DNA from 2 places in the Terrabacter sp. Soil810 genome. Region 2 is predicted to be linked to the other one. Evidence: predicted binding sites of a transcription regulator. Region 2 holds the regulator's gene; the other holds the start of a gene.
What was found. Region 2 encodes HspR, which represses chaperone genes until heat shock. Its sites were predicted from a motif close to AAGTTGAGTCNNNNNGACTCAACTT; they were not measured.
Positions count from the first base shown of each region.

Region 1 (15,542 bases), on a different contig from region 2:
GGTGCGTAGGACCGAAGTCGTACCTCGTGAAGGAGGAGTCCCAGACGACCCGGGCCTGAGTTGGCATGATTGAGACGCTATCGCGGAAACGCGCCACGGACGACGGAGGTAACACCCATGGGCCGCAACCGGCTCTTCGACGACGACGTGATCGTCATCGGGCTGGGGCGCTTCGGCTCGGCCGTCGCTCTCGAGCTCACCAAGCTGGGCCACCGGGTCATCGCCGTCGAGCGCGACAACGCCATCGCCGAGAGCTACGTCAACATGGTGGCCAAGGTCGTCCACGCTGACATGGCGCAGTCCACGGCGCTCGACATGATCCGCGCCGCGCAGCCGCGGATCGCGATCGTCGGCATCGGGTCGTCGGTCGAGTCCTCGGTGCTCGCGGCGGCCAACCTCGTCGATGCCGGAGTGCCGTCCATCTGGGCCAAGGCCCTGTCGCCCGAGCACAAGCGCATCCTCGACCGCATCGGGGTGCACCACGTGATCTCCCCCGAGGCCGACTCGGGCCGCCGCGTCGCCCACCTCGTCAACGGCAAGATGCTCGACTACATCGAGTTCGACGACGGCTTCGCCATCGTGAAGCTGAAACCGCCGAGCGAGACGATCGGCTTCACGCTGGAGCAGAGCCAGATCCGCCGCAAGTACGGCGTCACCGTCGTCGGCGTCAAGGCGCTCGGCGACGACTTCACGTATGCCGTGCCCCAGACGAAGATCTCGGCGCACCACATGCTCATCGTCAGCGGCCCCGTCGAGCTCATCGAACGGTTCGCCGCTCGCCCCTGAGCGCTCACCTGCCCTGTGGCACAGGCGAACCCACCGTCCCCGAGCGCAGGGGGTGGGTTCGTGCCGTCCAGCGGAGGCGCAGCGCCTCGGCCCGGGTCAGAGGCGCAGCTGCGGCCCGTTGTCGACGCCGAGCGGCAGGACCATGGCGATCTCCTCCTCGCCGTCCTCCTCGCTGACGACGCCCATCGGTCGGCGGTAGTCGGTCGGGCGGAAGCCCATGCCGCTCGCGAAGGCGACGGCACGGCCGTTCTCGGTGCCGACCCAGTAGACGAGGTGGGAGTGGCCGCGCTCGGCGGCGAGCGAGGCTCCGTCCTTGACGAGGTGCGTCGCGACACCGGAACCGCGGGCCTCGGGGCGCACCCACAGCCCGAAGAGCTCGCCGGCCGAGCCGTCGCTCTCCTTGGCGGTGCCGACGCTGACCACGCCGACGGCGAGGCCGTCGCGCTCGGCGACCAGCCGCGCGGAGCGCTGCATGCGTTCACGCCAGAAGTCCTCGTCGTAGGACTCTTCGTCGTCGACCGAAGCCACGAACGCCTCGGGCGATTCACGCAGTGCGGCGAGGCGGACGGACCGGTAGTCCTCCCAGTCGTCCTCGCCGAGGGGACGCACGGTGATGTCGCTCATGGGTCCACCTTCGCACGACAGGCAGCCGGATCGCACCCGCGGGCCGGTGAACGTTCGGGTGCACGCCGGGACCGACTGCCCGACAGTGCGACTCAGAGCCGGTGGACCATCTCGATCTCGCGCAGGTCCGGCCGCCGCGGGTGGTCGTGGACCGCGCCGGAGCGCACGAACCCGCACCGCGCGTACAACGTCTCCGCGGCCGTGTTGGAGCTCGTCACCTCCAGGACGACCTCGGACTTGCCGAGGCGTCGCGCGTGCTCGAGGACGGCCCGGACGAGGGCCTCGCCGACACCACGGCCGCGCGCCTGCGGTGCGACGTACATGCCGAACAACGTTGCGGTCGTGGCCCGCTCGGGCTCCCAGTGGGAGCCGAGGCCGGCGCTGCCGAGCACTCCCGAGGCGTCCCGGGCCTGCACGAGCCACGCGCCCTCGATGCGCTCGCGCCAGTCGGCCTCGTCGTAGGCGGCCTCGTCGGCGTAGGTGAACCAGAACGCGTCGGGGGCGTCCTGGAGCATCGCGAGACGGACGTCGCGGTGCGACTCCCAGTCGTCGGGCGAGACGGGGTGCAGGTGCAGGCGCTGGTCGTGGGGCTGGGGCTCGGCCATCACCCCACGATGCCCTCAGACCTGGCCGGACGCCAGCTGTTTGGAGCGTGCCGCCGCGGCCTCGATGGCCGTGACGAACGCGGCCCGGACTTTGTGATCGTCGAGCTGGCGCAGGGCGGCGACGGTCGTGCCACCGGGCGAGCTGACCTGCTCGCGCAGCACGGTCGGGTGCTCCCGGGTCTCCTTGAGCATCGTCGCCGCACCGTAGAGCGTCTGGACGACGAGCTCCGTAGCCGTGGCCCGCGGTAGGCCCAGCACGACGCCGGCCTCGATCATGGCCTCGACGACGTAGAAGATGTAGGCCGGCCCGCTACCGGAGATGGCGGTGACGGCGTCGAGGTGCTTCTCGGCGAGCCGGACGACCCGGCCGCACGAGCTGAGCAGCGCCTCGGCCTCGGCGAGGTGGTCGTCGGTGCAGTGGCTGCCGGGCGAGATGCCCGCCATGCCCTGGTCGACGAGCGCCGGCGTGTTGGGCATGACGCGGATGACCGACGTGCCGTCGGGCAGCCGCGACTCGAGGAACTCGGTCGTGATGCCGGCGGCCAGCGAGATGACGGCGTTGCCGGGGACCACGTGGTCGTGGATCTCGTCGAGCAGCGCCGCCATGTCCTGCGGCTTGACGCAGAGCACGAGCGTGTCGGCGACGTCGGCCGCCTCGGCGTTGGCCAGCACGCGCACGCCGTAGCGCTCGGCGAGCGCGTTGACCTTGTCGGGGGTGCGTCCGGTGACGACGAGGTCGCCCGGCGTGCGGCCCGACCGGATGAGGCCGGAGACGAGGGTCTCGCCCATGACTCCCGCACCGAAGATGGCCGTCGTCGTCATCGTGGGCCCCGCTCAGCTCTTGGTCGCGATGCCGCGCAGGAAGAACATGACGTTGCCGGGCTTCTCGGCCATCCGACGCATGAGGTAGCCGTACCACTCCTGGCCGTACGGGATGTAGACGCGCATCTGGTCGCCGCGGTCGGAGATCCGCTTCTGCTCCTCGGGCCGGATCCCGTAGAGCATCTGGTACTCGAACGACCTCGGGTCGCGACCGGCCTGGCCCGCGAGCGCTCCCGCGATCTCGATGAGCCGCGGGTCGTGCGAGGCCACCATCGGGTAGCCCTCGCCCTGCATGAGGATCTTGAGGCAGCGCACGTAGGACTTGTCGACGTCGGCGCCGGCCTGGAAGGCGACCGACTCGGGCTCCTTGTAGGCGCCCTTGCACAGGCGCACGCGGGACCCGGCGTGGGCGAGGTCCCGACAGTCGGCCTCGGTGCGGTAGAGGTAGGCCTGCAGCACGGCGCCGACGGTCGGGAAGTCGGCGCGCAGCTCGCGCAGGGCGTCGAGCGTCAGGTCGGTCGTCGTGTGGTCCTCCATGTCGAGGGTCACGGTCGTGCCGGACTGCCTGGCCAGCTCGCAGATCTCGCGGGCGTGGTCGAGGGCGATCGCGTTGCCGTCGCCGGGCAGGGCCTGGCCCAGGGCGCTCAGCTTGAGCGAGACCTCGACGGTGCCGCCCTCGGTGAGCCCCTGGTCGCGCAGCGCCGTCAGCAGCGAGACGTACGCGTCACGGGTGTTTCGCGCCTGCGCGAGGTCGGTCGTGTCCTCGCCGAGGTAGTCGATCGTCGAGAGGCGGCCGGACGCCGCGATCTCGGAGGCGGCCCCGACGACGTCGGCGCGCTCGGCGCCGGGCACGAAGCGCTTGACGACCGAGCGCGACACGGGCGCCTTCTCGATGACGTCTCGGATCTTCTCCTGCTTGGACAGCTGCAGGAGCGAGTTGCGCAGCAGGTCGCTGGCGTCCACGGGGGCCTCCGGGTGGTGCTCGGGATGTCGCTCGGGTGACGGCGGCGGGCGGTGGTGACCGTCCCGCCGGGCAAATCTACCGCCGCCGGGAGCCTGCGCCGGCCCGTCCCCTCCACTCGCCCGCCTCCCCGTGCCGCACGCGGTGCCGGTCGGGCCATGGGGCAGACTCGCTGGCATGCGACGACCGACCGCCGCCCGCCGATCCGCAGCCGCTGCCCTCGCGGTCGCTGCCGTGCCGCTCGCGCTCGCCGGGTGCTCCGCGGCGCCCGCCGCCACCGGGTCGGCGACGCCCCCGGACTCCGGCACGACCCGCGCCGGCAGCACCTCGAGCGGGCCCACGTCCGACGCGCCCCTCACGCCACCGGCGAGCCTGGTGCCGCCCCGTGTCCACGACCGGGCTGCGGTCGCCTCCTACCTCGCCGGCCACGACCTCAGCGGACTGACCCGCACGGACCGGGAAGCCGTGACCGAGGCAGTCGTCAGGTCGTGCCCCGGCGGGCCCACGGTGGCCCGGGACGTCGGCCCCACGGCATACGCCAGGGCCTGGGAGGGCCCGGGAGGTGTCCGCGCCGACGTCGCCGCCATCACCTACCCCGACCTCGCGTCCGCCGCCACGGCGGTCGAGCCGCTGCTCGACGCCGCGGCGGCCTGCCGGGCGCCCCGGCCGGCGCAGGGCGTCACGACGACCGTCGCCAACCAGCGCCGCGACGTGGCGGAGGGTATGCCGCTCGGCCGGGTCGACGTGACGCGCACCTCCCCGGACGAGACGCGTCACGACTATGTCGGCGTCGTGCAGGTGGGCAACGTGCTCGTGCGCCTCACCTACTCGGCCCCCGACGCGAAGGTCGCCACCGAGAAGGGGTCGACGGCCCTCGCGCTGCTGGCCCGCGGAGTCCAGGAGCTCTGATGACGACCGACGATGCCGCCCTCGCCGCGCCGGGACCGCTCGGCGTCGGCCTCGACGATCTCGGCGAGGCCCTCGGGGCCGCGGCGACGGTCCTGCGCGCCAACGCGATGGCCGCCGGTCTCGACGCCCCCGTCCCGACGTGCCCCGGCTGGACGGTGCTCGACCTCGTCGCGCACCAGGGCATGGTCCACCGCTGGGCCGCCGGCCACCTGCGCGGCGAGACCGTCGACGAGGCGGAGCCCTTCGAGCGCGAGGGACGGGAGTCAGCCGACGTGCTCGGCTGGTTCGACGACGGCGCGACCGCGCTGCTTCAGGCGGTCGTCGATGCCCCCGACGACCTCCACGCGTTCGTCTTCCTCAAGGAGGCTCCGCCGGCACGACTCTTCTGGACCCGCCGGCAGTGCCACGAGACGACGATCCACGCCGTCGACGCGCTCGGGGCCCGGCTCGGACGGCCCGCCCGCGCCGACGAGACCTGGATCCGGCCGGCCATCGCGCTCGACGGCATCGACGAGCTGCTCGTCGGCTTCGTCACCCGCCGCAGGGAGGGCGCGTCACCCGGCGCGCCGACCCGACTCCTCGTGAGTCCCGAGGGCGCCGACGTCGCCTGGCTCGTCGAGCTCAACACCGGCCGGCCGATCCGGACCCGTCGGGTCAGGCCAGGGTCTCCCGAGGCCGCCGCCGACCACACCCTGACCGGCGACCCCGTCGACCTCTACCTCCGGCTGTGGACCCGAGGCGCCGCCGAGCCCGTCGACGAGCTCGAACGCTGGTGGCGCGAGACCGTCTCCGTCACCTGGTGACCCCCGGGTCGGCCGCGTAGCAGGATGGGCCCAGTCCGGGCCGCACCCCCGCAGCACCGGGACCCGCGCGACCAGAGGAGCTCGTATGCCGCAGGAGGGCATCGGCAGGACCGTCCAGTCCGCCATCTACCGGGCCGGCGCCTTCGGCCACCGACCGGCGGTCCCCACCGACGGCACACGGCTCGAGGCGGCCGCCCGCAAGGTGATGTCGAAACGCGGGTTCGCCTATGTCGCAGGCTCGGCCGGCTCGGAGGCGAGCGCCGATGCCAACGTGGCCGCTTTCTCCCGGTGGTGCGTCGTGCCGCGGATGCTCGTCGACACGACCGAGCGCGACACGTCGGTCGAGCTCTTCGGTCGACGGCACGAGAGCCCCTTCCTCGTCGCACCCGTCGGTGTGCTGTCGATGGCCGACGACGAGGCCGACCTCGCCGTCGCCCGTGGCGCCCGGGAGCAGCGCGTCACCCAGATCCTCAGCACCCAGGCCTCCGTGCCGATGGAGGACGTCGCCCGCGCCCTCGGCGGGACCGGGCACTGGTACCAGCTCTACTGGAGCAGCGACGACGACCTCGTCGAGAGCCTCGTCTCGCGGGCCGAGGCGTGCGGCAGCGACGCCCTCGTCGTCACGCTCGACACGGCATACCTCGGGTGGCGTCCACGCGACCTCGACCTCGGGCACCTGCCGTTCGCCCGGGGCGAGGGCATCGCGCAGTACACGTCGGACCCCGTCTTCCAGCGACTCGTCCGCCAGCGGGTGGCGGCCGCCGGGCCGACGGTCCGGCCACGTCCCACGCCCGCGGCGGTCGCGACCCTCGTGTCGATGAGCCGGAACCACCCGGGCGACACCCGCCACAACCTCACGGCACCCGAGCCGCGCGCGGCCGTCGAGACCTTCCTCGACGTCTTCAGCCGTCCGTCGCTGACGTGGGACGACCTGCCGCGGCTGCGGGCGCTGACGAGCCTGCCGATCGTGCTCAAGGGGATCCTCCATCCCGACGACGCCCGTCGTGCCGTCGAGGCCGGGGTCGACGGCGTCTACGTCTCCAACCACGGCGGCCGGCAGGTCGACCGGACGGTGGCCGCCCTCGACGCCCTGCCTGGCGTCGTCGAGGCCGTACGCGAGGCGGGGTCGTCGGTGCCAGTGATCTTCGACAGCGGGATCCGTTGCGGCGCAGACGCCTTCGTCGCCCTTGCCCTCGGCGCGACGGCCGTCGGCATCGGGCGACCGCACGTCTACGGCCTGGCCCTGGCCGGCGCTGACGGGGTGTCGGAGGTGCTCCGCAACCTGCGGGCCGAGCTCGACCTCCAGCTGGCGCTGACGGGGTGCACGTCGCTCGCCGACCTCACCCCGGAACGCCTGGTTCCCGCCCCCTGACACCGTCGAGAGGCCAACTGTTGCCACCTCGTCCTGGTCGAGCGGCCACTTCTCGCCGCATGGAACGGAGTCGACGCCGTCAGGTCCCATCCCGGAGGATCGAGGCATGCCCGCTCTCGACCACCTGACCCGCGACGCCTACCCCAAGTCGAACGGCTACGACGCGAAGTGGCTCGTCGACCTCGACATGGGCCCGCACCCGCTGTGGCTGCTCGAGGACCTCGCCGCCGACCTCGACCTGCGCTCCGGCATGCGCGTGCTCGACCTCGGCTCGGGGCTCGGGGCGACGTCGGTCTTCCTCGCGAGGGAGTACGGCGTCAGCGTCGTCGCCGCCGACCTGTGGGTCGACCCCACCGAGGCAGCCGCAGTGTTCCGGAAGGAGGGTGTCGACGACCGTGTGCTCGCGATGCGCGTCGACGCGCACGCGCTCCCCTTCGGCCGCGGCTCGTTCGACGCGATCGTCAGCATCGACGCGTGGGAGTACTTCGGCACCGGCGACCACTACCCGCCCTACCTCGCGACCTTCCTCAAGCCCGGTGGCCAGGTCGGCGTCGCGACGCCCGCCCTGACGAGCGAGGTGCGCGAGCTCGGCGAGATCCCCGAGCACATCGACCGCGTCGTCGGCGCCGAGTCCGCGGCGTGGCACACCGCCGACTGGCTGCGCAGCCAGTGGGAGTTCAGCCGCGCCTTCGCGTCCGTCACCGCCCGCAACCAGCCGGACGCCTGCGCGAACTGGCTGCTGTGGGAACGTGCCGTCATGGAGCTCAAGGGAGCGCCCACCTCGCCCGTGCAGGGGATGCTCGAGGCCGACGGCGGTGCCTTCGTCACGTTCGCGCTCGTCACCGGGAGGGTCGCATGAGCCTCGACGCCACCGACCTCGTCCACCTGCGACGGGCCGTCGAGCTCGCCCGCCTCGCCCTCGAGCGCGGCGACGAGCCCTTCGGCTCCGTCCTCGTCTCGGGTGACGGCGAGGTGCTCTTCGAGGACCACAACCACGTCGTGGCGCTCGACGCGACGCAGCACCCCGAGTTCGCCATCGCCCGCTGGGCGGGAGCGCACCTGACCGCCGAGGAGCGCGCGGCCGCCACCGTCTACACCTCCGGCGAGCACTGCCCCATGTGCTCGGCCGCCCACGCCTGGGTCGGCCTCGGCCGGATCGCGTATGCCGTGAGCTCGGCCCAGCTGGGCGCGTGGCGGTCGGCGTGGGGTGCCGCGGCGTCACCGGTCGCTGCGCTGTCGATCCGGGACGTCGTGCCGGGCGCGGTCGTCGACGGTCCGGCCCCGGAGCTCGAGGCCGAGGTCCGCGACCTCCACGACCGCTTCGCCCACGGCCGCCCCTGACGCAGCCCCCCGGCATACGACCGCACCCAGCCAGCCGTCACGTCACCACCCTTCCGCGCACCCCTCCCGCGCCGCGGCCCCGAGATGGAGGGCCGGAGCCAAGAAGCCAGCCCACACCCGCGCCGCGGCCCCCGAGTGGTGGCAGAACGGTTCGAGTCACCACCCCTCCCGCGCCGCGGCCCCGAGATGGAGGGCCGGAGCCAAGAACCCAGCCCACACCCACGCCGCGGCCCCGAGATGGAGGGCTGTGGAGAACGACGGCGCGAGCCTCACGATGTGCTGGATCGTCGGTTGCATGACAGTACAAGCGGGCTCGCCCTTCCGGCGATCCGAGGCGCCTGCGGGGCTCACCGCCTGGGACCTGCGGCGTCGGTACCGCGCACCGTTCCACGGTGTGTACGTGTCCGTCTACCAGCCGCTCACCGCTGCCCTGCTCGCCCGTGCCGCACTTCTGGTCGCGGAGCCGGACAGCTACGTCTCGCACCACACGGCCGCGCGGCTGCTCGGCGCAGTGGTGCCCGATGATCCCGACGTCCACGTCACGTCGCGTCGTCACCGCGTCAGGGGCGAGGGGCTCGCCGGCCACCGAGCGAAGGTCGGGCAGCGGGTCGTGCGCTGGCGAGGCATCCGGATGACATCGCCGGTGCAGACGTTCCTCGACCTCGCCCACCAGCTCTCGCTCGTCGACCTCGTCGTGCTCGGGGACTCGCTCGTGCGACGGCGTCGCACGACGCCCGAGGAGCTCGTGTCGGCGACCCGCGAGCATCGAGGGCCCTACTCCCGACTGGCTCGCCGCGCAGCGACGCTCGTCCGGGCCGGCGTCGACTCACCGATGGAGACGCGGCTGCGACTGCTCATCGTCTTCGCCGGCCTGCCGGAGCCCGAGGTCGACCACAGGGTCCACGACGACGACGGCACCCTGCTACGCCGCTACGACCTGACGTACCTCCCCTTTCCCCACATCATCGAGTACGACGGTCGGCAGCACGCCGAGTCGGACGAGCAGTGGCTCACCGACCTCGGTCGGGACGAGGCCCTCGACGACGCGCGGATCCGGCGGCTCGTCATCGTGCCGCGACTGAACGACGAGTGGCGCCGGTACTTCCCGAGCAGACCGGGCGACCTGGCCGTCCCGGCCTGACGCCGGAATGGCGCCGGAATGGCGTCGGCGCGCAGGTGCAGGCAAGCCCGGGGGACACGCGCCGTCGCGACGTGCGGGCACGACACGGCATACGCAAGGATCAGGACACGCCTCTCGGCATCTGTCCGCTCACGGCGAACAGAAGCCGAACCTGAGCCGATCACGCTCAGGATGGGAACAGGAGGGACACGACCGGCGTTGGTCGGGGTGTGCTCGTCCACAGCGGGCACGGATAGCATCGAGATGTCTCTCGATCAGTCAGGAGAAGAACATGTTCGAACGGTTCACCGACAGGGCCCGAAGGGTGGTTGTCCTCGCGCAGGAGGAAGCTCGCCTGCTCAACCACAACTACATCGGGACCGAGCACATCCTCCTGGGTCTGATCCACGAAGGCGAAGGCGTCGCCGCGAAGGCCCTCGAATCGCTCGACATCTCGCTCGAAGCGGTCCGGGCCCAGGTCCAGGAGATCATCGGCCAGGGGCAGCAGGCCCCGACCGGCCACATCCCCTTCACGCCCCGCGCGAAGAAGGTCCTCGAGTACTCGCTCCGCGAGGCGCTCCAGCTCGGCCACAGCTACATCGGCACCGAGCACATCCTGCTCGGCCTGATCCGCGAGGGCGAGGGCGTCGCCGCCCAGGTCCTCGTCAAGCTCGGCGCAGAGCTCAACAAGGTCCGCCAGCAGGTCATCCAGCTGCTCTCCGGCTACCAGGGCGGGCAGAGCGGCGAGAAGGCCGGCGCCGGCGTCGGCCAGAGCCAGGCCGAGGGCACGCCCGCGGGCTCCCTCGTGCTCGACCAGTTCGGTCGCAACCTCACGCAGGCTGCCCGCGAGGGCAAGCTCGACCCGGTCATCGGACGTGAGAAAGAGATCGAGCGGGTCATGCAGGTGCTGAGCCGCCGCACCAAGAACAACCCCGTCCTCATCGGCGAGCCCGGCGTCGGCAAGACCGCCGTGGTCGAGGGCCTCGCCCAGGACATCGTCAAGGGCGAGGTGCCCGAGACGCTCAAGGACAAGCAGCTCTACACCCTCGACCTCGGCTCGCTGGTGGCCGGCAGCCGCTACCGCGGTGACTTCGAGGAGCGGCTGAAGAAGGTCCTCAAGGAGATCCGCACCCGCGGCGACATCATCATCTTCATCGACGAGATCCACACCCTCGTCGGTGCCGGTGCTGCCGAGGGTGCCATCGACGCCGCGAGCATCCTCAAGCCGATGCTCGCCCGCGGTGAGCTGCAGACGATCGGTGCGACGACGCTCGACGAGTACCGCAAGCACATCGAGAAGGACTCGGCCCTCGAGCGGCGCTTCCAGCCGATCCAGGTGCAGGAGCCGACGCTGCCGCACGCCATCGAGATCCTCAAGGGTCTGCGTGACCGCTACGAGGCACACCACCGCGTGACGATCACCGACGGCGCCCTCGTCGCGGCGGCCAACATGGCCGACCGCTACGTCAACGACCGCTTCCTGCCCGACAAGGCGATCGACCTCATCGACGAGGCGGGCGCGCGACTGCGCATCCGCCGCATGACGGCTCCGCCGGACCTGCGCGAGTTCGATGAGAAGATCGCCGCGCTCGTGCGCGAGAAGGAGTCGGCCATCGACGGCCAGGACTTCGAGCGCGCGGCCCGCGTCCGCGACGACGAGAAGCGCCTGCGCCAGGAGAAGGCCGCCCGTGAGGCCCAGTGGAAGTCGGGCGACATGGACGTCGTGGCCGAGGTCGACGAGGAGCTCATCGCCGAGGTCCTGGCGGCGAGCACCGGCATCCCGGTCTTCAAGCTGACCGAGGAGGAGTCCAGCCGCCTGCTCCACATGGAGGACGAGCTGCACAAGCGCATCGTCGGCATGGACGACGCCGTCAAGGCGCTGTCCCAGGCGATCCGCCGCACCCGTGCCGGCCTCAAGGACCCGCGCCGCCCCGGTGGCTCGTTCATCTTCGCCGGCCCCACCGGTGTCGGTAAGACCGAGCTCGCCAAGACGCTCGCCGAGTTCCTCTTCGGCAGCGAGGACGCGCTGATCCAGCTCGACATGTCCGAGTACTCCGAGAAGCACACGGTGAGCCGGCTCTTCGGTTCGCCTCCCGGCTACGTCGGTTACGAGGAGGGCGGCCAACTCACCGAGAAGGTGCGCCGCAAGCCGTTCTCCGTCGTGCTCTTCGATGAGGTCGAGAAGGCCCACCCGGAGATCTTCAACTCGCTGCTACAGGTGCTCGAGGACGGCCGCCTCACCGACTCGCAGGGTCGGATGGTCGACTTCAAGAACACCGTCATCATCATGACGACCAACCTCGGCACGCGAGACATCTCCAAGGCCAACATGGGCTTCTCGGCCGGACCCGACAGCCGCTCGGACTACGAGCGGATGAAGGCGAAGGTCACCGACGAGCTCAAGCAGCACTTCCGGCCCGAGTTCCTCAACCGAGTCGACGACACGATCGTCTTCCCGCACCTGAGCCGCGCCGAGATCATCCAGATCGTCGACCTCGAGATCGCCAAGCTCGACAAGCGGCTCAAGGACAAGGACATGGGCATGGAGCTCACGCAGGCCGCCAAGGACCTGCTGGCCAAGAAGGGCTACGACCCCGTGCTCGGTGCTCGCCCGCTGCGCCGCACCATCCAGCGCGAGATCGAGGACGCCCTGTCGGAGCGAATCCTCTTCGGGGACTTCTCCTCCGGCCAGTACGTCAAGGTCGACACGGAGGGCGAGGGCAAGGCGGAGACGTTCACCTTCTCCAACATGGCCCACCCGGACGCCGCGCACCGGCCGGCCGACGACCTCCCGGAGCTTCCCGAGGGTGCTGCCCTCGACGAGGCGCTCGGGGTCAACATCACCACCGGTCCGGCCGTGCCCGACGACCAGATCTACCCGGATGCTGGTCTGGCCGGCACCGAGCGCTGACCGGCGCGAGTCGCGCGACTGACCGAAGGGGTCGGGGACATCACGTCCCCGGCCCCTTCGGCGTACGCCGCCCTCCCGAGCTCATACCGGGGTCGTATGCCGTCCCGCGCGGAACGCGACCACGGCCCGATGTGCGGCCGGTCCCGCCGCGGCGAGGGTGGGTCCATGAGCTACTACGACCCGTCCCGTATGCCGGCCGGTGCCCCCGAGCGCCCGACCTCCCCCTCGCTCGCCCCGCCCGTCCCGTCGCCTGCGCCGGCGGTCGACGCCGGGCGCAGCCCCGGGCGCGACTCCGGCCGCGACCCCGGGAGCGACCTCGTGGCCCGCGGCCTCGTGATGACCTACGGACGCTCGGCCTCCGCGGGTCCGCCGGCGCTGGGCGGTGTCGACCTGACGATCCGGGCCGGCGAGAGCCTCGCCGTCATGGGTCCGTCCGGCTCGGGCAAGACGACGTTGCTGCACGTCCTCGCCGGCATCCTGCGACCGACGGGCGGCCAGGTGCTGTGGCGCGGCCGCGACATCGCACGCATGTCCGACCGCGAGCGGACGGTGCTGCGCCGTGAGGACTTCGGCTTCGTCTTCCAGCAGGGGATGCTGCTGCCCGAGCTGCCGGCGATCGAGAACGTCGCCCTGCCGCTCATGCTGGGCGGCACGTCCCGCTCGGAGGCCACGGCACGAGCGGCGGCCCTCTTCCCACCCCTCGGTCTCTCCGGCCTGGAGAAGCGCCGCCCGGGCGAGCTCTCGGGAGGGCAGGCCCAGCGGGTGGCCATCGCCCGCGCGCTCGTCGCCCGTCCCGGCGTCGTCTTCGCCGACGAGCCGACCGGTGCGCTCGACCAGACGACGAGCGCCGAGGTGATGCACCACCTGACGCAGCTCGCGGCGCACACCGGCGCCTCCCTCGTCGTCGTGACCCACGACCAGAACGTCGCCCGTTGGTGCCACGGGGTCGTCCGCGTCCGCGACGGTCGCATCGCCGCCGGGTCCGACGCTGCCGACGCAGCCGACGCTGTCGACGCTGTCGACCCGGCCGATCCGGCTGCGGTGGTGGCGCGATGAGGGCTGCGACCGGTCTGTGGTGGCGACTCCGTCGCGCGGGAGCTGCGGACAACCGCGTGCCCGGAGTCCTCGCGGTCGTCTCGTTCGCCGTGGCGACGGCGGCCCTGCTCGTCTGCGTCGCGGGGCTCCGGGCCTTCGAGGCGCGCAACCCGCTCCCGCCCGGGGGACTCGAGGGCCGTCTCTCCGAGGAGGCAGCGCTCGGCAACCTCTACGTGACGCTCGCCTGGATCGCGACGACGTGCATGGTCATCCCGATCCTCACCCTCGGCGGCGTCGCCGCGCGCCTCGCCATCGCCCGCCGCGACCAGCGCCTGGCCGCGCTCCGGCTCGCCGGGGCCACGTCCGGACAGGTCACGCTCATGACGCTCGCCGAGGCGGCGGCCCAGGCCGTCCTCGGCGCGCTGGCCGGCGTCGTCGTCTACCTCGCGGTCCTCCCGCTCGTGGCCCGGCTGAGCTTCCAGGGCCGGCCGTTCGAGCTGCGCGAACTCGTGCTGCCCCTCGGGCAGACGCTCGGTGTCGTCGCGGCCGTGGTCGTCGTGGCGATCGTGTCCGGCGCGTCGAGCCTCGCACGGGTCGCGATCAGCCCGCTCGGCGTCGCGGCGCGCACGAGCCCGAAGCGCCTCAGCGTCCTGCGCGTGGTCCTCGCGCTGGCTGCCGGGGCCGCCTGGGTGCTCGTCATCACCCCGATGAAGGAGCCGCAGCGGATGACGATCGTGCTCGTCCTCGGCGCGATGATCCTCGCCGTCAACGCCGTCGGCCCGTGGGTCGTCATGGTGGCCGGCCGCGTCGCAGCCCGACTCGCCCCCACCGCCGCGAGCCTGCTCGCAGCGAGGCGCATCGCCGACGACCCGAAGAGCACGTGGCGCGCCGTGGGCGCCCTCGGCCTCGCCGTCGTCGTCGTGGGGTTCACCAGCCTCGCCTCGGTCGACGACCCCACGACGCCGCTCGAGCGCTACCTCGCCGACGACCTCGGCACGGGCGCGCTCGTCACGCTCGTCATCATCACCATCGTCGGTGCGACGTCGACGGGCGTCGTCCAGGCAGCCCGGGTCCTCGACCAGGGCGAGCAGTACCGCGCACTGGCCCTCGCCGGCACGAGCGAGCGCTCGCTGCACCGTGCCCGCGCCCTCGAGGTCGCGCTGCCCCTGGCGATGACGATCGCCCTGTCGGCCGGCTTCGTGCTCGTGCTCATGCTGCCCTTCTCGAGCGCTCTCGACGGGGGCCTCGTCGTGCGGTTCGTCGTGACGTCGGCCGTCGCCGGGGCGGTCGTCCTGGCCTCCGTGCTGGCATCGCGGTCGCTCGTGCGGACGGCGTCCCGCGTCGCATGAACGGTTCGTCTACGGTGGGGCGGTGATCTCAGAGCACCGCCCCGCCGACCCCGTGGACCCGCCCGTGAGCCCGTCCGTCGTCCGTCGTCCGGCGCGTGCTCACAGGTCCGTCGTGGTGCGCGTCGGGTCGGCGGTGACGGTCTCAGCCCTGGCGCTCGCCGGGTGCTCGAGCGGCGCCCCGAGCAGTCCCGGCGCGTCGTCGGGCCCCGCCTCCTCGTCCGAGGGAAGCCCGTCGGGATCCGGCTCCGCGACCTCGGGTGTCCACGTCAGCGGGGCGCCTGCGCCGCTCGCCGCGCTCGTCTCCACCCTGTATGCCGGAGGCGACCTCACGCATACGTCCTCCCCCACCGCGGCGAAGGCGCTCACGACGCGCAAGGCCGCGACGGGTTCGGTCGACGCCACGGCGAAGGTGGGGTCGTGGATGGGCACGCCCGTCGCCGTGGTCACCGCCGGCGACGACGTGACCCTGGCCGTCGGACCGACGTGGAAGGTCGTCGGCGGCTGGTGGCCGTCCCTGGGGGTGCCGACGCCGAGCCTCGGCGGCGGACCGCGCTGGGTGCTCGCCATCGGGTCCGACGCCCGCAAGGGCCAGCCCCTCGAGCGCACCCGCGCCGACGTGCTCCAGGTCATCGGCGTCGACGGCAAGGGCGGCGGCGCTGTCATGGGCATGGCCCGCGACCTGTGGGTCCCCCTGTCGACCGGCGGCAAGGGCAAGATCAACTCGGCCATGGTGTTCGGCGGCCCGCGCGCCCAGGTGAGCACCGTCAGGTCCGTGACGGGGCTGCCCGTCGAGGGCTACGTCGTGCTCGGCTTCAGCGGCTTCAAGAAGATCGTCGACGCCGAGGGCGGCGTCCCCATCGTCATCCCGAAGACCGTGGTGGCATCGCACGCCAAGAACCTCGTC
Region 1 is NZ_LMSW01000001.1:572,641-588,182, reverse strand. It holds gene ASG96_RS02625 (acetoin utilization protein AcuC) at 1-67, opposite strand, end outside; gene ASG96_RS02620 (TrkA family potassium uptake protein) at 118-786, shown strand; gene ASG96_RS02615 (GNAT family N-acetyltransferase) at 883-1,410, opposite strand; gene ASG96_RS02610 (N-acetyltransferase) at 1,503-2,015, opposite strand; gene proC (pyrroline-5-carboxylate reductase) at 2,031-2,837, opposite strand; gene ASG96_RS02600 (proline dehydrogenase family protein) at 2,850-3,800, opposite strand; gene ASG96_RS23560 (hypothetical protein) at 3,976-4,707, shown strand; gene ASG96_RS02595 (maleylpyruvate isomerase N-terminal domain-containing protein) at 4,707-5,510, shown strand; gene ASG96_RS02590 (lactate 2-monooxygenase) at 5,596-6,882, shown strand; gene ASG96_RS02585 (cyclopropane-fatty-acyl-phospholipid synthase family protein) at 6,989-7,741, shown strand; gene ASG96_RS02580 (nucleoside deaminase) at 7,738-8,223, shown strand; gene ASG96_RS02575 (hypothetical protein) at 8,624-9,364, shown strand; gene ASG96_RS02570 (ATP-dependent Clp protease ATP-binding subunit) at 9,636-12,254, shown strand; gene ASG96_RS02565 (ABC transporter ATP-binding protein) at 12,420-13,310, shown strand; gene ASG96_RS02560 (FtsX-like permease family protein) at 13,307-14,638, shown strand; gene ASG96_RS02550 (LCP family protein) at 14,772-15,542, shown strand, end outside.
Region 1: a site for HspR is predicted at 9,513-9,537, ahead of ASG96_RS02570 (ATP-dependent Clp protease ATP-binding subunit). Genes of this name have one in related genera too.

Region 2 (15,542 bases):
CGCCCCGGGTGACGCGAACCCCGCGATCGAGGCAGCCCTCGGGCTGCCCGCGGGGCACGTCGCGGCGACGGCGTTCCGCAGCGAGCTGCTCCTGCCGACCATCACCGGCCGGCGCAGCTTCGACGACTGGTATGCCGCCGTCTGCGCCGCGCTCGAGGAGGTCGTCCCCGAGCCGGCGCGGGTGCGCGAGCACATGGCGGCCTGGCGCGAGCACCGCGGCACGGTGATCGACGAGACCGTCGAGCGCCTCGAGGTCCTGCGCTCGGGCGGCCACCGCACCTACGTCTTCACCAACGGCACCGACTACGTGCCGCAGGAGATGGAGCTGCTCGGGATCACCCGGCTCTTCGACGGCCTGCTCAACAGCGCCGACTTCGGCGTCGCCAAGCCGGACCCGCTGGCGTATGCCGCCGCGCACGGCGCGATCGAGGCTGACCTCGGGCGCGCGGTGGCCCGTCACGACGTCTGGTTCACCGACGACCGTGACGACAACGTCACGGCCGCCCGCGAGTTCGGCTGGGACGCGGAGCTCTTTACTCGCTGAGCCGTGTGGCAGCACCCGGACGGTCAGGACAGGACGAGCGTCTCCCCGTCGGGGTCGACGCCCACCGCGACCGTCGACCCGTCGCGGACCTCGCCCGAGAGCAGGCCGCGGGCGAGCCGGTCGCCGATCTCGCGCTGCACGAGACGGCGCAACGGGCGGGCGCCGTAGGCCGGGTCGTAGCCGCGCGCGGCGAGCCACTGGCGAGCCCCGTCGGTGACCTCGAGGGTGATGCGCCGGTCGGAGAGCCGCTCGGCGAAGGCCCGCACCTGCAGGTCGACGATGTGGGCGAGGTCGTCGCGGCTCAGGGCGTCGAAGACGACGACCTCGTCGAGGCGGTTGAGGAACTCGGGCTTGAACGCCGAGCGCACGACACCCATGACCGACTCGTGCCGCGCCTCGGGGCTCAGCGTCGGGTCGGTGAGGTACTGCGACCCGAGGTTGGACGTGAGCACGAGGATGACGTTGCGGAAGTCGACGGTGCGGCCCTGGCCGTCGGTCAGTCGGCCGTCGTCGAGCACCTGGAGCAGGATGTCGAACGTCTCGGGGTGGGCCTTCTCGACCTCGTCGAGCAGGATCACGGAGTAGGGCCGGCGACGGACGGCCTCGGTGAGCTGGCCGCCCTCCTCGTAGCCGACGTAGCCCGGGGGCGCCCCGATGAGGCGCGCCACGGAGTGCCGCTCGGAGTACTCCGACATGTCGATGCGGACCATGGCCCGCTCGTCGTCGAAGAGGAAGTCGGCGAGGCTCTTGGCGAGCTCGGTCTTGCCGACACCGGTCGGGCCGAGGAAGAGGAAGCTGCCGGTGGGCCGGTCGGGGTCCGAGACCCCGGCGCGCGTGCGGCGCACCGCGTCGGACACCGCACGCACCGCGTCGGCCTGGCCCACGAGGCGGGCGCCGATGTGCTGCTCCATGTGCAGCAGCTTCTCGGACTCGCCCTCCATGAGCCGGCCTGCGGGGATGCCGGTCCAGGCGGAGATGACGTCGGCGATGTCGTCGGCGCCGACCTCCTCCTTGACCATGGGCTCGTCGTCGCCGGGCGCGGCCGCGGCCTCGCGCTCCTGGGCGGTCGCGAGCTCCTTCTCGAGCGTCGGGATGTCGCCGTAGAGGATCTTGGAGGCAGCGCCGAGGTCGCCCTCGCGCTGGAGCCGGTCGGCCTGCGTGCGCAGGTCTTCGATCCGGGCCTTGAGGTCACCGACGGCGTTGAGGCCCGACTTCTCGGCCTCCCACCGGGCGTTGAGCGCCGCGAGCTCCTCGGAGCGGTCGGCGAGGTCCTTGCGCAGGCGCTCGAGCCGGTCCTTGCTCGCCGCGTCGCTCTCCTGCTCGAGGGCGAACTCCTCCATCTTGAGCCGGTCGACGGCGCGGCGCAGCTCGTCGATCTCGACGGGGCTCGAGTCGATCTCCATGCGCAGTCGCGAGGCCGCCTCGTCGATGAGGTCGATGGCCTTGTCGGGCAGCTGGCGGCCGCTGATGTAGCGGTCGGACAGGCTGGCCGCGGCGACGAGGGCCGAGTCGGCGATCGTCACCTTGTGGTGCCCCTCGTAGCGCTCCTTGAGCCCGCGCAGGATGGCGATGGTGTCCTCGACCGACGGCTCGCCGACGAAGACCTGCTGGAAGCGACGCTCGAGCGCGGCGTCCTTCTCGATGTGCTTGCGGTACTCGTCGAGCGTCGTCGCGCCGACGAGGCGCAGCTCGCCGCGGGCGAGCATGGGCTTGAGCATGTTGCCGGCGTCCATGGCACCCTCGCCGCCGGCGCCTGCGCCGACGACGGTGTGGATCTCGTCGATGAAGGTGACGATCTGGCCGTCGCTGCCCTTGATCTCCTCGAGGACGGCCTTGAGCCGCTCCTCGAACTCGCCGCGGTACTTCGCTCCGGCGATCATCGAGCCGAGGTCGAGGGAGTAGAGGGTCTTGTCGCGCAGGCTCTCGGGCACGTCGCCCTCGACGATGCGCTGGGCCAGGCCCTCGACGACGGCAGTCTTGCCGACGCCGGGCTCGCCGATGAGCACGGGGTTGTTCTTCGTGCGCCGGGAGAGCACCTGCACGACGCGACGGATCTCGGCGTCACGCCCGATGACGGGGTCGAGCTTGCCCTCGCGCGCGCGGGCGGTGAGGTCGGTGCCGTACTTCGACAGCGCCTCGAAGGTGCCCTCGGGGTTGTCGGAGGTGACGGGGCGCCCACCGCGCAGCTCGGGGATCGCGGCCTCGACGGCGTCGGCGTCGAGGCCGAGCTGACCCGTGCGCGCGAGGGCGAGGAGCAGGTGGTCGGTCGAGACGTACGAGTCGCCCATCGCCGTCATGTACTGCTGCGCCTGCGAGATGGCGCGGGCGGCCGTGGGCGAGAGCTGCGGCTGCTGGGTGCCGCCGGTGACCTGCGGCATCGAGGCCATGGCGCGCTCGGCGGTGGCGGTCGCGGCGGCGACGCTGGACCCCCCGGCGGTGAGCAGGGCCGGGGTGGTCGTGCCGCTCTGGGCTGCCAACGCGAGCAGCAGGTGTGCCGGCTCGATGTTCGGGTGGTGCTTGCCCGTCGCGGTGGTCGCGGCCTGGGCGAAGGCCTCCTGAGCCTTGTTGGTCAGCTGTAGGTCCATGCGTACTCCTGGTGCGGGGATCGGTTCACTGGGATCAACTGGCGCGGAGTTGAGTCTATTCCACTCAACTTCCTGCGGAACCAGAAGGTGACCGGGCCCTCAGGTCAGGCAGAACTCGTTGCCCTCCGGGTCCTGCATGACGATGTAGTGGTCCATCTCGGTGACCGTCTCGCGGACGACGGTGGCCCCGAGCGCGACCAGACGGTCGGACTCGGCCTGCAGCAGCTCGCCCTTGCCCTCGGCCGGACCGGGAACGCCGCTGACACGGACGTCGAGGTGCAGCCGGTTCTTGGCCGTCTTGCCCTCGGGCACCTTCTGCAGGAAGACCCGTGGCCCGGCGCCGTCGGGGTCGACGACGGCGTACGCGTCGTTGTGCCGCTCGGGCGGCAGCCCCCAGGCGGTGAGCGCCTCGGGCCACGTCGCGAAGCCCGGCGGCGGGGCGTCCTCGACGTAGCCGAGCACCTCGGCCCAGAAGCCCCCGAGCGCACGGGGGTCGCCGCTGTCGATCGTCACCTGGAAAGCGCGCGCCATCATCACTCCTCAGTCGTGCGGGTCGGGGTCGTACCAGCCGTCGTGGGCCGCGGCGAGCGCCTGGAAGCGGACGGCATACGCCGGGTCGGAGGGGGTGCGCACGTAGACGGCCCACTCGTGGTCCTCGGAGTCGTCCTCGCCCGCGAGCGCCTCCCGCACCACCCGGACGTCGGGGAGCCCCTCGGCCTCGAGCTCGTCGGCGAGCGCCTCGGCAGCCTCGCGCTCCGGAAGCACGATGAGGTGCGGCGCGTCGTCCGTCGGGCTCACGGTCCCAGACTAGGGCCGTCCCACGACGTCGTCGGGCTCCGCGCCGGTCTCGATGACGCGCTGGGCGACCTCGCGCAGCTTGACGTTGTGGTCCTGGGACGCGCGCCGGAGCACGTGGAAGGCCTCCTCCGACACGATCCGGTGGCGCTCGATGAGGATGCCCATCGCCTGGCCGACGAGCCGGTGGCTCTCGACGGCCCGCTCGAGGTTGGCCTCGTTCTGGCGGAAGCGGTCGACCGTGACGATCCGGTCCACCGCCTGTGCCAGCGAGTGCAGGAGCAGCTCGGCCACGGTCCGCTGGGCCGTGCCCGGACCGGGGCTGCGACCCACCCCGGCCCAGGCCCGACACGTGGCGTGGATGCCGGACGACTCCAGGAGGATGCCGCGGGCGCCGTCGCCGGCGCGGGGGTCTGCCGTCGTCCCGCCGGTCTCGAGGGGCCCGGAGAGGACCTCCCGGACCGCCGGCGACAGCGCCGAGGGCGGGACGACGCCGGAGGCGCTGGCGAGGAGGTCGTGCTGGGTCGCCGTGACCCGGAGGACGGCTTCGCCGGCGAGTGCCTCGCCGATCGCGGAGGCGGCCACCGCGAGAGCCTCCTCGAGGTCCTCCGAGCGCACCAGCTGGCGGGCCGCCGAGGTGATGCGCACTGCCGTGTCGAGCGGACGGTCGTCGTCGTTCGCTGTGATCGCCGGACGCAGGACGCTCAACGGGGCCTCCAGGGTATGCGTGGGAAGGCCCGCGAACTTGGAGGCAGCACAGTGTTGCATCCCGCCACGCCGCCGGACAAAACACGACACGACCAAATTGAGGCACGGCCAATTCCCGCGCGGCACAAGGCCGCACGCACGCGACAGAGGCGGTCAGGCCTGGTCGGGGTCCTGCCCGCTCTCGACGACCCGGGCCGCGAGCTCGCGCAGCTTGATGTTGCGGTTGAGCGAGGCCTGCCTCAGCATCTCGAAGCTCTGCGTCGCCGTGATCCGGTGGCGCTCGATGAGGACACCGACGGCGTGGCCGATGAGCCGGTGGCTCTCGATGGCCTGCTCGAGCTGGTGCTCCTTCTGCGCGCGGGCCCGCTGCGCGACCACGCGGTCGACGGCCTGGCCGAGCGACTGCGCGAGCAGGTCGCCGACGATGAGCTCGTCGCTCGAGACGAGCCGAGGCTCGTCGAACTGGACCCAGGCGCGACAGTCGGACTCGTGCACCGTCGGGAGGAGCAGCAGGCCCTCTCGCTTGTCGCCGACGAGCACGTCGTGCCGGTGCGGCGAGGACTCGAGCCCCTGGCGTACGCCCGGGTCGAGGTCGCCGACCGCCACACGTCCGCGCGGGGACAGCACGACCGGCTCCCCCTTCGTCGGCGAGACGCGCAGCGTCACCGCACCGTCGAAGAGCACGGTGAAGCCGGTGACGGCCGTGGCGAGGACCTGGTCGAGCTCCTCGGCGACGGCGAGGTCGACAGCAATCCGGGCCGCGAGCTCGCGCCGCATCCGGGACTCGCGCTCGCGCGTCTCGTCGCGGACGACGACGATGACGAAGCCGTCGTGCTCGGCCGTGCCGGGCACGCTCGCCGACCGGACGTGAACCCACGCCTCGCCGCCACCACGGCGCAGGATGCGGTAGCGGTCGTCCTCGACAGGTCGTCCGGACTGGAGCAGCTCCATCCGTCGCTGGTGCTGGCGACGCTCGTCGGACGACTCCGACTCGGGGACCCACCACGGGTAGGGCGGCACGATCGGGCCGTCCGCGAGGGACCAGCCGAACGTCCGCGTGAACACGTCGTTGACCTGGATGACGAGACCCTCGCCGTCGACGACGACGAACGGTTCCTGGATGGCGCCGAGGATGGCCCGCAGCCAGGCGGCGTCGCGCGAGCGCGACCGAGCGCGCACGAGGTTGGCGGCGAGGCGCGCGCGGAGCTCCTGCGGCTGGAAGGGCTTGACGACGTAGTCGTCGGCGCCCTCGAGCAGCCCGGTCGTGCTGGCCTCGACGCCCGCACGCGCGGAGAGCAGGACGACCGGCAGGTCCCGCAGACCCGGGTCGGCGCGGATCTCGCGCACGAGCGTGAGGCCGTCCATCCGCGGCATCATGACGTCGGCGAGGACGATCGACGGGCGCCGGGTGCGGAGGTGGTCGAGGGCCTCGACCCCGTCGCGCACCGACACGACGTCGAAGTCGACGACGCAGTGGCGCGCGATGTAGTCGCGCATGTCGTGGTTGTCCTCGACGACGAGGAGCGTCGGTCGCACGTCGCCGCCCCTCGAGGTCGGTGACGCCGGGCCGGGGAGGTACGTCGCACCGTCGGTGGCGGGCTGCACCTCCGCCGCGACCTCGTCGCGCACGACCCAGCTGCTCGCCTCGTGGATGAAGGACTCGGCCGAGCGCGGCGTGATCGACGGGCGCGACGCGGCACGCTCGGCCGCCCGGCCCCACGGGAACGACACGGTGAAGGTGCTGCCCTGGCCCTGCCGCGACTGCACGGCGACCCGGCCCCCGAGCAGGTCGACGAGCTGGCGCACGAGCGACAGGCCGATGCCGGCGCCCTCGCGCGACCGCCGGTCGTCACCGCGGTCGAGCTGCCGGAACCGGTCGAAGACGAGGTCGAGGTCCTTCTCGGCGATGCCGATGCCCGTGTCGGTGACCGACACGGCGTACCCGTGCTCGTCGCCGCCCAAGTGGAGCGAGATCCGGCCGCGCGCGGTGAACTTCAGGGCGTTCGAGAGCAGGTTGAGCACGATGCGCTCGAACATGTCGACGTCGACGTAGGCCTCGTGGTCGAGGTCGTCGCAGACCACCTCGAACGCGAGTCCCGTGCGCTCGATGGCCGGGCGGAAGTTCGCGGCGATGCCGGTCGTCAGCTCCTCGACGTCGGCCGGGACCCAGTGCGGCTCGACCGCCCCGGCCTCGACCCGGGTGAGGTCGAGGATGCGGTCGACGAGGCCCGCGAGGCGGTCGGTGTTGCGGCGGATCAGCTCGAAGCGCTGGCGCTGCTCGGGGTCCAGGCCGTCGGCGGCGAGGGCGTCCTGCACCGGGCCGGCGATGAGGGTCAGCGGCGTGCGCAGCTCGTGGCTGACGTTCGCGAAGAAGTCGGACTTGGCCACGTCGAGCTCGGCCAGGGCCTCGGCGCGGTCGCGCTCGTCCTGGAGGCGGCGGATACCGCTCAGGGCCATCGCGACGTGGGAGGCGCACAGCTCGGCATAGACCTGGAGCGTCGCGTCCCACGGCTGACGGGGGTTCTCGGTGAGCAGCAGGTGTGCCGTGGGCTCGAGCAGGCCGGGCTCGACGACGGGGACGACCCGGACCGGGCGGCCCTCGTCGTCGACCGTCGGCAGCGCGTCACCGGGTGCAGCCCAGCGGAGGTCGCTCGCGAGGTGGTCGTGGCTGTCGGCACCCAGCACGTCGAGGGCGCGACGGCGTACGTCCTCGGAGTCCTCGGCGTCGGCCAGCGCGGCGACGAGACGGGCCGAGACGTCGGCACGACGCTCGGCGAGCACCTTCGTGGTGGTCTCGGTCGCGACGTTGAGCACGCCCACGACGGCTCCGGCCTCGTCGTGGATGGCGCCGTAGGACCACGTGAAGTAGGCCTCCTCGAGGTAGCCGGCACGGTCGACGACGAGCAGCTCGTCCTCGACCCACGTGGCGGGGCCACCCGTGGTGACGCCCTCGAACATCGGTCCGATGACGTCCCACACCTCCGGCCACACCTCACGCACCGGCCGGCCCCACGCATCGGGGTGCTTGCTCTCGCCGAGGAGGGTGCGGTAGCCGTCGTTGTAGACCATGTCGAGGTCGGGACCCCAGCACACGAGCATGGGGAAGCGCGACGACAGGCACACGTCCACGAGGATGCGCAGGCTGGCCGGCCACGTCTCGACCGGGCCGAGCGGTGTCGCGGACCAGTCGGTGCGGCGGAACAGGTCGAGCATCTCGCCCTGACGCGGCGGCACGCCGTGCGGGTTCGTCATGGGGGCGCCGAAGAGGGCGCCCTCCGGGTGGTGCGGGGTCACACGACCTCCGGGACTGGGGTCAAGAAGCTGCCTCCGGCGGCATTCCACAACGGCGCCCCGTCTGCTTGAGGCGAGCACAGTGTGGCACACGCGGGGGGTCCCGCGAGCCGGGACGCTAGCGTTCCGGCCGCCACACGACGAGCGCCTGCGACGACGGGGCGCGCGGCGGACGCTGGCCGGGTCGGACCGCGACCACCTCTCCGCGCGGACCGACCGCGAAGACCCGGGCCCCGGCAGACAGGGCGGCCTGGGCCGCCGCCAGCTCGGCGGCGAGCTCCTCGACCCGCGACCGGAGCGCCGCCACGTGGTTCTCGAGGTCGAGGATGCGCTGGATACCGGCCAGTGAGACACCCTCGTGCGACAGTCGCTGCACCTCGCGGAGCAGCTCGACGTCGCGCGTGCTGTAGCGCCGGCCGCCGCCACGCGTGCGCGACGGCGACACGAGACCGAGCCGGTCGTACTGCCGGAGCGTCTGGGCGTGCATGCCCGCCAGCTCGGCCGCGACGGAGATGACGAAGACCGGCGCGTCGTCGTCGTGCCCACCGGGGCGGGCACTCTTGCGGGCCATCGTCGTCCTCCGTCCGTCGGGTCTCGTCGGTGGTGGTCAGGCTCGGGCGCGCTGGAAGAGGTCGGCCCGCGGGTCGTGGCCGTTCTCAGCGGCGGCCATCCGCTCGACGGCCTCGCGCGCCTCGTCGGTGAGCCGCTGCGGCACGACGACCTGGACCTTGGCGAGCAGGTCGCCCGTGTGGTCGCCACGCTTGACGCCGCGGCCCTTGAGCCGCAGGACGCGTCCGCTCGGCGTGCCCGGGGCCACCTTGACCTTGACCGAGCCGCCGTCGAGCGTCGGGACCGCGACGGTCGCACCGAGCGCCGCCTCCGCGAACGTGACGGGCAGGTCGAGGGTGAGGTTGTCGCCGTCGCGCCCGTAGACCGGGTGCTTGTCGACGGCCACGGTGAGGATGAGGTCGCCGGCCGGAGCTCCCGGGTCGCCCTGACGACCCTTGCCGCGCAGGCGGATCCGCTGGCCGTCCTTCACCCCGGCGGGGATGCGGGCGTTGATGCGGCCGAGGTCGGGCGAGCTCAGCGACACGGTCGAGCCCTCGACGGCGTCGCGGAAGCCGATGCGCGTGCTCGCCTGGACGTCGGCACCGGGGCGAGGCCCGGCCGGCGCGCCGTAGCCGCCGTAGCCGGCGCCGGGAGCACCACCGCCGAACATCTGACCGAGGATGTCCTCGAGGTTGGGTTGACCACCTGCGCCGCCGGTGTCGAAGCGCACGCGCTGGCCGCCGGGAGCCCCCGCTCCGCCGAAGGCGGAGAAGATGTCCTCGAAGCCGGCACCCTGCCCACCCGCGCCACCTGCCGTGAAGCGGGCGCCGCCGTGCGACATGGCGCGGATCGCGTCGTACTCGCGGCGCTTCTCGGGGTCGGACAGGACGGCATACGCCTCCCCGACCTCCTTGAAGCGCTCCTCCGCCTTGGCGTCGCCGACGTTGTGGTCGGGGTGCATCGTGCGCGCGACCTTGCGGTAGGTCTTCTTGATCGTCGCGGCGTCGGCGTCCTGGGGCACGCCGAGGATCGCGTAGAAGTCCTTCTCGAACCAGTCCTGACTAGCCATGGCGCACCTCCTCGTTCACGGTGACTCTCACGCTGCTCCCATCATCGTGTATGCCGCCGGGCTGCGTGTGCAGCCCGGCGGCGGACGTCTCAGGCGGGGTCGGCAACCGAGACCCGGGCGGCACGGACCAGCCGGTCACCGATGCGGTAGCCGGGCTGGAGCACCTGGACGACGGTGGTGCCCGTTGCCCCCTCGGGGAGCTCGGCCTCGACGTGCATGAGGGCCTCGTGCACGTTGGGGTCGAACTCCTGGCCGGCCTCACCGACGCGCTCGACGCCGAAGCGGCCGAGGGTCGCCTCGAGCTTGTCGGCGATGGACGCGAACGGACCGTCGGCGAGGTCGCCGGCCTGGCGGGCCATGTGGATGTCGTCGAGGACCGGGAGCAGCGACTCGACGACGCTGCCGACCGCGGTGTGGCGGATGACCTCGCGGTCGCGGTCGACGCGCTTCTTGTAGTTGACGTACTCGGCCTGCAGTCGCTGCAGGTCGGCGAGCAGCGTTGCGGCCATGGTGTCCTCCTCGGCGAGGACGACGCCCTCGGCCTCCGAGGGCTCGCCGGACTCGCTTGCGGTGTGGTCGAACTCGTCCTCACCACCGGGCTCGGACGAGGCGCCCGGGCCGCCCTCGTAGTACGTGTGGTGGCGCTCGCCGTGGGCCGAACCGCCCCGCGGCGGGGTGCCGGCGGCGTCGCCGCCGGCACCCGTCGCGCCCGATGCGGTCACGTCAGGCTGCTCGCCGGACGTGCCGTGCTTCGGGGACTCGGTCACTTGGCGTCCTTGACCTCGTCGTCGTCGACGACCTCGGCGTCGACGACGTCGTCGTCGGACGCGTCGGAGGCACCGGACGTGCCGGACGTGCCGGACGCGCCGTCGCCGGAGGGCGATCCGTCCTGCCCGGCGGCACCCGCGGCGGCGTTCGCGGAGGCCTGCTCGGAGGCGTACACGGCCTGGCCCATGGCCTGGGACTTCGTGTTGAGGTCCTCGACCTTGGCCTTGATCTCGTCGGCGCCGGCCTCTGAGCCCTCGGCGATGGCGGCCTTGAGGTCGGCGAGCGACTCCTCGACCGGGGTCTTGACGTCGGCCGGGACCTTGTCGCCCGACTCCTTGAGGAAGGACTCGGTCGAGAAGACGAGCTGCTCGGCCTGGTTGCGGGCCTCGGCCTCGTCGCGACGCTTGCGGTCCTCGTCGGCGTGCGCCTCGGCGTCCTTGACCATCTTGTCGATCTCTTCCTTCGACAGGGCCGAGCCACCGGTGATCGTCATCTTCTGCTCCTTGCCGGTGCCCTGGTCCTTGGCGGAGACGTTGACGATGCCGTTGGCGTCGATGTCGAAGGTGACCTCGATCTTCGGCACACCACGCGGGGCCGGCGCGATGCCGGTCAGCTCGAAGGTGCCGAGCGACTTGTTGTGCTGCGCGATGTCGCGCTCACCCTGGAAGACCTGGATGAGGACCGACGGCTGGTTGTCGTCGGCGGTGCTGAAGATCTCGGAGCGCTTGGTCGGGATCGCGGTGTTGCGCTCGATGAGCTTGGTGAACAGGCCACCCTTGGTCTCGATGCCGAGCGAGAGCGGCGTGACGTCGATGAGCAGGACGTCCTTGCGCTCACCCTTGAGGACGCCGGCCTGCAGGCTCGCGCCCATGGCGACGACCTCGTCGGGGTTGACCCCCTTGTTGGGGTCCTTGCCGCCGGTCATCTCCTTGACGAGGCTGCTGACGGCCGGCATGCGGGTGGAGCCGCCGACGAGCACGACGTGGTCGATGTCGGCGACCTTGATGCCGGCGTCCTCGATGACCTTGTGGAACGGCGCCTTGGTGCGGTCGAGGAGCGACTTCGTCATCTGCTCGAACTGCGCGCGGGTGAGGTTCTCGTCGAGGTGGATCGGGCCCTCGGGCGTCATCGAGATGTACTGCGCCGAGATGTTGGTGCTCGTCGCGGTGGAGAGCTCCTTCTTGGCGCGCTCGGCCTCGTCGCGAAGGCGCTGCATCGCGATCTTGTCCTTGGACAGGTCCTGGCCGGTCTTGTTCTTCACCTGGGTGATGAGGTGCTGGACGACGACGTCGTCCCAGTCGTCGCCACCGAGGTGGTTGTCACCGTTGGTCGCGCGCACCTGGATCGTGGCGAAGCCGTCCTCGGCGTCCTTGCCGACCTCCAGGAGGGACACGTCGAACGTGCCGCCACCGAGGTCGAAGACGAGGATGAGCTCGTCCTCCTTGCCCTTGTCGAGGCCGTAGGCGAGGGCGGCAGCGGTGGGCTCGTTGACGATGCGCAGGACGTTGAGGCCCGCGATCTCACCGGCTTCCTTGGTGGCCTGGCGCTCGGCGTCGTCGAAGTAGGCGGGGACGGTGATGACGGCGTCGGTGACGGTCTCACCGAGGTAGGACTCGGCGTCGCGCTTCAGCTTCTGGAGGATGCGCGCGCTGATCTCCTGGGCGGTGTACGTCTTGCCGTCGATCTCGGGCGACTTCCAGTCGGTGCCCATGTGGCGCTTGACCGAGCGGATCGTCCGGTCGACGTTGGTGACGGCCTGGCGCTTGGCGACCTCGCCGACGAGCACCTCGCCGTTCTTGGAGAACGCGACGACGGATGGGGTCGTGCGACCGCCCTCGGCGTTTGAGATGATGCTCGGCTCGCCGCCCTCGAGGACGGAGACGGCCGAGTTGGTGGTACCGAGGTCGATTCCGACGGCACGTGCCATGGGTGACTCCTTGATGATCTAGGTGGAGACCGGGTGTTGCTGGTGGTCTGGTGAAACAGGTCCTCGCTCAATCTGCTCCGGCTCCGACGTGATTGTCAAAACCGCACTCGCAAATCTTGCGCTCACCCCACTCAACTCTGGGGTCGCTGGGATTGTTCCCGCCGGGGCAGGGCGCCCGGTGCACGCCACAGGGTCCGTCGCTAGCGTCGGTGGCGGGAGGTGCCTCATGCCGCACACGACCCGCACCGCGCTCGCCGCGGCCACCGTCCTCGGCCTGGTGGGGCTTTCGACGACAGCCTGCTCGTCGGGCCCGCCGGCGCCGACCGGGACCACCGCCGCCACCACGAGAGCGGTGACGACCTCCGCGCCCCCGTCCAGCCCGACGACGAGCAGCGCACCCTCACCGACGACTCCGACGCCGTCCTCGACGACGACGTCCAGCGGCCCGGCCACCCCGACGAGCCCCGCACCCACGTCGAGGGCCGGCCGGGCGACGGGCAGCGCGACCGTCGTGCGCACGCTCGCCACCGGGATCGACGTGCCATGGGGCCTGGCCCGGTTACCGGACGGGACCGTCCTCGTCTCGGCCCGCGACAGCTTCCGCATCTACCGGCTCGACGTCGCCGCCTCTCACCTCACCCGTGTGGGCACCGTGCCCGGCGTCGTCTCGAACGTCGCCCAGCAGGGCGAGGCGGGCCTGCTCGGCATCGCCGTCTCGCCCACCTTCGCGCACGACCGCCTCGTGTACGCGTACTACTCGACCGCGGGCGACAACCGGATCGCCGCCATCCCCTGGGACCCGACGGCACCGGCCGGTCGCCAGCTCGGCACGCCGCGGGTGCTCGTCACGGGCATCCCCCACAACGTGCACCACAACGGCGGACGTCTCGCGTTCGGCCCGGACGGCTACCTCTATGCGACGACCGGCGAGGCGCAGCAACCGGCGGTGGCCCAGGACAAGGGCTCGCTGGGCGGCAAGATCCTGCGGATGACGACGGCCGGGCGCCCGGCTCCCGGCAACCCCTTCGGGACGCTCGTCTGGTCCTACGGGCACCGCAACGTGCAGGGCATCGCGTGGGATGCCGCGGGTCGGCTCTGGGCCTCCGAGTTCGGCGACCACAGCGAGGACGAGCTCAACCTCATCCGGCCGGGTCGCAACTACGGCTGGCCGCAGACGGAGGGGCGCACGAGCAGGGCCGGGGTCACCGGCCCCGTCGCCCAGTGGGGCCCACCCGAGGACTCCCCGAGCGGCATCGCGATCGCCCAGGGCTCGGTGTGGATGGCTGCCCTGCGCGGGCAGCGGCTGTGGCGGATCCCCCTCGACGGCACGGGGACCGCGGCGGCTCCCCGGGACTTCCTCGTCGGACGCTACGGCCGGCTGCGCGGCGTCCTCACGGTCGGGCCGGACACGCTGCTCGTGACGACGAGCAACCGCGACGGTCGCCAGAGCCCCGGAGCCGGCGACGACCGCATCCTGCTCGTCCGCGTCACGTGACCAACTCGACAGGTGTGACTGGACAGTTTCACCTGTCGAGTTCTACGGTCGAGTCATGGCATCAAGGAGCACCACCCGAGTCGCGACCGACGGCTCGCACGCCATCGCGCCGACCGCGGGCCGCGCCGCCCACGACATCCGGGTGACCTTCAGCCGACTGCGTCGCCGGCTGCGCGACGTCGCCGAGCTCGACGGTCTCACCCCCTCCCAGACCGCCGTGCTGAGCCGGCTACTCGGCGACGGCGACGCGACCGCCAGCGCCCTGGCGGCCGGCGAGCAGGTGCGGCCGCAGTCGATGGCGGCGACCCTCGCGGTCCTCGAGGAGCGCGGCCTCGTCGAACGCCGCCCCGACCCCACCGACGGCCGCCGCCAGCTGGTGTCCCTCACGACCGCCGGGCGCAGCCGCATCGACGTCAGCCGCGCCGCCCGCGAGGAGTGGCTCTCGAGGGCCCTCACCGACCACTTCACCGAGGCCGAGCGCCGCACCGTCATCGACGCCATGGTCCTGCTCGACCGGCTCGCGCGCCGATGACCCGCGCTGCCGAGGCCGGCGCGGCCGCCGAGGCCACGGACCGTGCACGCACCCCGCCGGCCGGACGCTTCGACCGGCGCCTCGTCGCGCCGATGGTGCTCGGGTCGGTGCTGAACCCCGTCAACTCCTCGATGCTCGCCGTCGCGCTCGTCCCGATCGGCCTGGCCCTCGGTGCTCCGCCATCCTCGACGATCTGGCTCCCGCCTCGATGGTGCTCATCCGCAGCGAGTCGGTGCGCACCGGCACCGACTCGCCCGCGGGCGTGCTCGCCGCCCTCTCCGCGGCGAACCAGACGGTGGCCGTCATCGGCCCGACCGTCGGCGGCCTGCTCATCGGGCTCGGCGGCTGGCGCACGATCTTCACCGTCAACGTGCCGCTCGCGCTCGCCTGCCTCGTTCTCGGGTCGCTGCGCCTGCCCCGCGAGGAGCAGCTGCACCGCGACGACGACACGGGCGCCCACGGGGGCTCGACGTCACCGGCATGGCGCTCTTCGCCGCGACCCTGACCGCACTGCTGCTCTTCCTCATGCAGCCGGCGGCGGCGCGCTGGCCGCTCCTGCTCGTCGTCGCCGTCGCCGTCACGGGCCTGGTGCTGCGCGAGCGGCGCGCCGACGACCCGTTCATCGACGTCCGCCTCCTGGCCGGCAACGCTCCCCTGGTCGCGACGTACGTCCGGCAGCTGCTCGCCTCCACGGTGAGCTACGCCTTCCTCTACGGCTTCACCCAGTGGCTCGAGCAGGGCCGGGGCCTCACCGCCACGGGCGCGGGGCTCGCGCTGCTGCCGATGTTCGTCGTGGCCATCGCGGTGACGACGGTCTTCGGTCGTCGTGAGCAGGTGCGCGGCAAGCTCGTCGTCGGCGGCGCGCTGCAGGTGCTCGCCTGCCTCGGGCTGCCCCTGCTCCACGACGACTCACCGCTCTGGCTCGTCGTCGCCGTCGTCGGCGTGGTCGGGGTGCCGCAGGGACTCATCGGCCTGGCGAACCAGAACGCCCTCTACCGACAGGCCCACCCCGACCGCCTCGGCTCGTCGGCCGGGCTGCTGCGCACCTCCATGTACCTCGGCGCCATGGTCGCCGCCGCCGCCAACGCCGCCGCGTTCCCCGAGCGTGCCGACACCGCAGGACTGCACGCCCTCGCCGTGGTGCTCACGGTCGTCTCGGTCCTGCTCCTCGCGATGTCGGCCATAGACCGCTCCCTCCGCCGCCGATGCCCCGAAGCCGCACCCGCCCTCGGGCCGGACCCCGCCACACCACCGGTGCCCGACGCGCCGCAGGGACTCG
Region 2 is NZ_LMSW01000016.1:195,794-211,335, forward strand. It holds gene ASG96_RS21695 (HAD family hydrolase) at 1-544, shown strand, start outside; gene clpB (ATP-dependent chaperone ClpB) at 568-3,129, opposite strand; gene ASG96_RS21705 (VOC family protein) at 3,229-3,660, opposite strand; gene ASG96_RS21710 (hypothetical protein) at 3,670-3,927, opposite strand; gene ASG96_RS21715 (ANTAR domain-containing protein) at 3,937-4,632, opposite strand; gene ASG96_RS21720 (ATP-binding protein) at 4,786-7,926, opposite strand; gene ASG96_RS21725 (heat shock protein transcriptional repressor HspR) at 8,042-8,494, opposite strand; gene ASG96_RS21730 (DnaJ C-terminal domain-containing protein) at 8,531-9,541, opposite strand; gene ASG96_RS21735 (nucleotide exchange factor GrpE) at 9,631-10,308, opposite strand; gene dnaK (molecular chaperone DnaK) at 10,305-12,236, opposite strand; gene ASG96_RS21745 (sorbosone dehydrogenase family protein) at 12,463-13,731, shown strand; gene ASG96_RS21750 (MarR family winged helix-turn-helix transcriptional regulator) at 13,787-14,263, shown strand; gene ASG96_RS23905 (MFS transporter) at 14,472-14,768, shown strand; gene ASG96_RS23910 (hypothetical protein) at 14,744-15,542, shown strand, end outside.